DNA from 2 places in the Xenorhabdus poinarii G6 genome. Region 2 is predicted to be linked to the other one. Evidence: predicted binding sites of a transcription regulator. Region 2 holds the regulator's gene; the other holds the start of a gene.

Region 1 (2,477 bases), 610 kb from region 2:
TTCAGCCGAGCCGATTACCGCACCATGAGACGGCTTATGTGATGACGGTACATAAGTCTCAAGGGTCTGAATTTGAGCATACGGCGCTGGTTTTACCCACTCAATATTCACCGTTAGTCAGCCGGGAATTGGTGTATACCGCATTGACCAGAGCCAGAGAGAAATTAACCCTTTATGCCTGTCAGCCAGTTTTGGACAAGGCAGTGGCGATAGTCACACAGCGGCGAAGCGGGTTAGCGGAATGGTTCAATCTGCAATAACCCGCAGTAATCATCGGATATGATGAGTGTGATTGGATTAAGATTAATGCTGATAAGGTTTACAATCCTGTAAATTCAGCACCAAAATTTTGGAACGGCGCTGGTAGTTATACAGCGCCTGTTTTTCCACGGGCAATAGCTCAATGCCTGCTGGCTCAAAACCTTTCTCCTGAAACCAGTGAATACTGCGAGTTGTGAGCACGAACAGTTTTTCCAACCCTGCCTGTTTAGCGTGGTGGATAATGGCATTTAACAATATTTCCCCTCTGGCAGAGTTCCGGTAATCCGGGTGCACTGCAACGCAGGCCATTTCCCCGATTTTTTCATCAGGATAAGCGTACAGGGCAGCACAGGCGATAGTGACATTATCGAGTTCTATCAAGGTGAAATTATCAATTTCCATTTCCAGTTGTTCCCGTGAACGGCGTACCAGGATACCCTGTTGCTCCAATGGGCGAATAAGTTCAAGAATGCCACCAATATCATTGATATTGGCTCGGCGTATCTGTTCGGAACTCGCCATCACGATCTGAGTACCAATTCCTTCGCGGGAGAATAACTCCTGAATTAACGAGCCATTTTCTTGATAACTGATTAAATGGCTGCGGTTGACACCACGGCGACAGGCTTTAACTGCCCCTTTTAAGAAACGTGCAGTGTCTGAGTAGCGCTCAGCTGAGTTTTCCAATTTGCACAGATGAGCCTCTCCTTCATCGGGCAGTAACTCTGAGAGAGTATTTCCTTTTTCGTCAAGCACCCCCTGAGAGGCGCAAAATCCAATTAATTTTTCTGCTTTTAATTTAATCGCCAATTGTGCGGCAATTTTTTCGGAAGTCAGATTGAAACTTTCTCCGGTGACAGACACCGCAACCGGCCCAATCAGCACGATCGTGCCATTATTTAATTGTTGGTTGATCGCTTTCTCGTCAATTCGGCGAATTCGGCCACTGTGGCAATAATCGATGCCATCATCGACCCCTAAAGGTTGGGCGATAATAAAATTGCCACTGACAACATTAATATTGGCACCTTGTAATGGTGTATTACTTAAGCTCATGGAAAGACGCGCTGTGATATCTAATTGTAATAATCCCGCGGCTTGTTTAACCAAATCCAAGGCTTTGCTATCTGTTACTCGGGTGTGCTTGTGATAAACCGATTGGTAGTTGTGCTCCGCAATATTCTGTTCGATTTGTGGGCGAGCACCATAGACGACGATTAAGCGAATCCCCAAATTATGCAGCAGACCAATGTCATTGATGATATTAGGAAAATTGTCATGCGCAATGGCTTCACCGCCTAACATAATGACAAACGTTTTGCCTCTGTGTGTATTGATATACGGAACTGAATGACGAAAAACCTCAATCAATTCAGTATTTCTTTCTTTCATGGCGCCCTCTCTGAGTGAATTTTTATTCGTATTTTATGTATTTTTATTCTTTTGTGACGGAATGGCAAGGGGGAATACGGATAAAAATAACGCTATTATTGATATTGGCATACATGGATTAGGGGGATTAAAAATGTATTTTTTGATGACAGGCGTTCACGAATTAATTAGAGTGCCGGCTTAACGATTATCTCTGGTAAAAAATTATTAAGTTTGGTTGTTTTTAAATGGAATAAACGATGAGTCATTCAGACCATAATATTTCACGTCGTCGCCTGTTAAAAGGTGTAGCGGCTGTATGGCTATTAAGCATCAGTCCAGTGGGCTATGCAGCGACTTCGAACGTTATTGCTGTTCGTATTTGGCCTGCGTCCAGTTACACCAGAGTGACGTTGGAATCGAATATTCCCCTTAAATATCGCCAGTTTTCACTTTCAAATCCGAATCGGATTGTGATTGATTTGCAGGGTATCCAGCTTAATCGTGTGTTGAGCGGGATGGGGGCACAGGTTCAGCCACGCGATCCTTACTTGAAATTAGTGAGGGCAGGGCAATTTAACCCAAAGACAGTGCGTTTGGTTTTTGAAATCAAGCAAGCTGTTGCGCCGCATATTTTTACATTACCCCCCATTGCAAAGTTTAAACACCGTTTAGTCCTCGATCTGTATCCTAAAAAAGCGGCTAATGTGGATGATGACCCTTTACTGGCTTTGCTGGAAGAGTACAACAACGGAAGTCTGGCGCAGGATTTACCCGTCAGGCATCGTAAACCCGGCAAAGCAGGGCAAGACCGGCCGATTGTGATTATGCTTGATCCCGGTCAT
Region 2 (2,477 bases):
AAACAGGCGGTTTTTATCGTACACGCCCGCTTTTTTCAGCACTTCAGCCGCGATCGCAACCGTCGTATTCACTGGATTGGTAATAATACCAATGAGTGCTTTTGGCGACGTTTTCGCAACCTGCTCAACCAGATTACGAATGATACCCGCATTGATGTTAAACAGATCGGAGCGATCCATACCCGGTTTACGAGCCACACCCGCAGAAATCAAGACGACATCTGCACCGACCAGTGCCGGAGTTGCATCTTCTCCAGCAAAACCAGTGACATTCACTTCCGTTGGAATATGGCTCAGATCGGCAGCCACCCCTGGGGTCACCGGAGCAATGTCATACAAGGAAAGTTCTGAACCTGAAGGAAGTTGGGTCTTAAGTAGAAGGGCAAGTGCCTGACCAATACCACCGGCTGCACCGAGAACTGCAACTTTCATCCTGATACTCCTTAAATAAGTGCGATAAAATAAAAAAACAATCTGTTAACAGTCAGATTATCCACCTAATGGCTCGATGATGGAATAGCAAAGTTGCTCCATTTTAGATAAAAGGCTTATCTGTTAATGAGATAACGGGCACTTTTTGGAGAATAATTTCCGTTGTATTCCCCACCAATGGGTGGATAACTGTCCGCTTCCCTTTCAACCGAAACAATCCCATTTAATTAACAATACATTTACTATGCTTAATCGGGTGAAAAGGAAAGGTGATTGATCAGCAGAGGATATCCCTCTACGGTATACGCTATCTGTTGGTTTTTCTTCTCTTTCTTGAATAAAAATGCACGCTTTTGCATAATGTCGACCTGATAATGGATTCAACGAGGGTGAAATATGCGTATTTCTTCGAAACAGGAAGATTTGGTAAAAGCGTTCAAAGCATTATTGAAGGAAGAAAAATTCAGCTCTCAAGGTGAAATTGTTTCAGCACTGCAAGAAGAAGGGTTTGAAAACATCAACCAATCTAAAGTTTCCAGAATGCTGACAAAATTTGGTGCCGTCCGAACCCGTAACGCCAAAATGGAAATGGCCTATTGTCTACCGGCAGAACTGGGCGTTCCCACCGCGACCAGCCCCTTAAAAAATCTGGTATTGGACGTCGATTATAATCATAGCATTGTCGTCATACGCACCAGCCCCGGCGCGGCGCAATTAATTGCACGCCTGCTAGATTCCTTAGGGAAAGCGGAAGGGATCCTCGGCAGCATTGCGGGTGATGACACTATTTTTTCTACACCAGCACAGAACTTTACAACCAAACAGCTCTACGAAGCGATTCTCAACCTGTTTGAACAGGAACTGTAATCTGTGGCGCAGCCGTATGCTCATCCAATCCAATTGCATACGGCTGCGCATAATCAATAAACCACACGGGTTTTCTTCGTCAATTCAGCCAGCAGCTTCTGATGGATGCCATCAAATCCACCGTTACTCATAACCAGAATGTGATCGCCCGGCTGTGCCGTTTCGACAATCATTTTAACTAATGTATCGATATCCGCACTCCAGCGGGCGGGTTGAATGCACTGCTCCGCAATTTCAATCACTTGCCAGGGAATATTGCTCGGTTGATAGAGGAAAACCTCATCAGCCCTCCCCATTGCAGGCGCAATCTCATTTTTGCCCATTCCCATTTTCATGGTATTAGATCGAGGCTCCAGTACAGCCAGAATACGAGCCATGCCGCCCACTTTACTTCTCAGCGCTTCCATTGTCGCTAAGATGGCCGTTGGATGATGAGCAAAATCATCATACACCGAGATACCATTAACTTCGCCGCATAACTCCAGACGACGACGGGCATTGATAAATTTACCCAGCGCCCGACAAGCCTCCTCAGGCTGAACACCGACATGATGAGCGGCCACAATCGCGATCAAGCCATTATGCATATTGTGTTCACCCACTAATGACCACTTCACTTCACCCTGCAATTCACCACGATAAAAGACTTGATAGTGACTGCTATCGTGACTGACTTTCTTCGCCTGCCAGTGACTACTTTCTCCGACCTGTTCCAGCTCACTCCAACATCCCATCGCGAGTACTTGTTTCAAATTCACATCATTATCAGGAACAATGATCTTACCGATACCTGGCACGACTCTGACGAGATGGTGGAACTGTTTTTGAATAGCCGCTAAATTTTCAAAAATGTCAGCATGATCAAATTCAAGATTGTTCATGATCAGTGTACGAGGACTGTAATGAACAAATTTCGAACGTTTATCAAAAAAAGCACTGTCGTATTCATCGGCTTCAATCACAAAAAACGGGCTTTCACCGATTTTTGCTGAAACCTCGAAGTTACCCGGCACACCGCCGATCAGAAACCCCGGTTGATAGCCACAATGCTCCAGAATCCAGGCCAACATGCCCGCCGTTGTTGTTTTACCGTGTGTGCCTGCAACAGCCAATACCCAACGCTCCGGCAAAACATGATCATGCAGCCATTGTGGGCCTGAGGTATAAGGAATGCCACG

Evidence for each region. Region 2 encodes ArgR, which controls arginine synthesis, uptake and breakdown. Its sites were predicted from a motif close to ANTGAATAAAAATACANT; they were not measured.
Region 1: a site for ArgR is predicted at 1,688-1,705, ahead of argA (amino-acid N-acetyltransferase). Genes of this name have one in related genera too.

What each region holds. Positions count from the first base shown of each region.
Region 1 covers NZ_FO704551.1:298,451-300,927, forward strand. Annotated here, with positions in the region: gene recD (exodeoxyribonuclease V subunit alpha) at 1-260, shown strand, start outside; gene argA (amino-acid N-acetyltransferase) at 304-1,653, opposite strand; gene amiC (N-acetylmuramoyl-L-alanine amidase AmiC) at 1,893-2,477, shown strand, end outside.
Region 2 covers NZ_FO704551.1:3,347,165-3,349,641, forward strand. Annotated here, with positions in the region: gene mdh (malate dehydrogenase) at 1-432, opposite strand, end outside; gene argR (transcriptional regulator ArgR) at 829-1,299, shown strand; gene mpl (UDP-N-acetylmuramate:L-alanyl-gamma-D-glutamyl-meso-diaminopimelate ligase) at 1,353-2,477, opposite strand, start outside.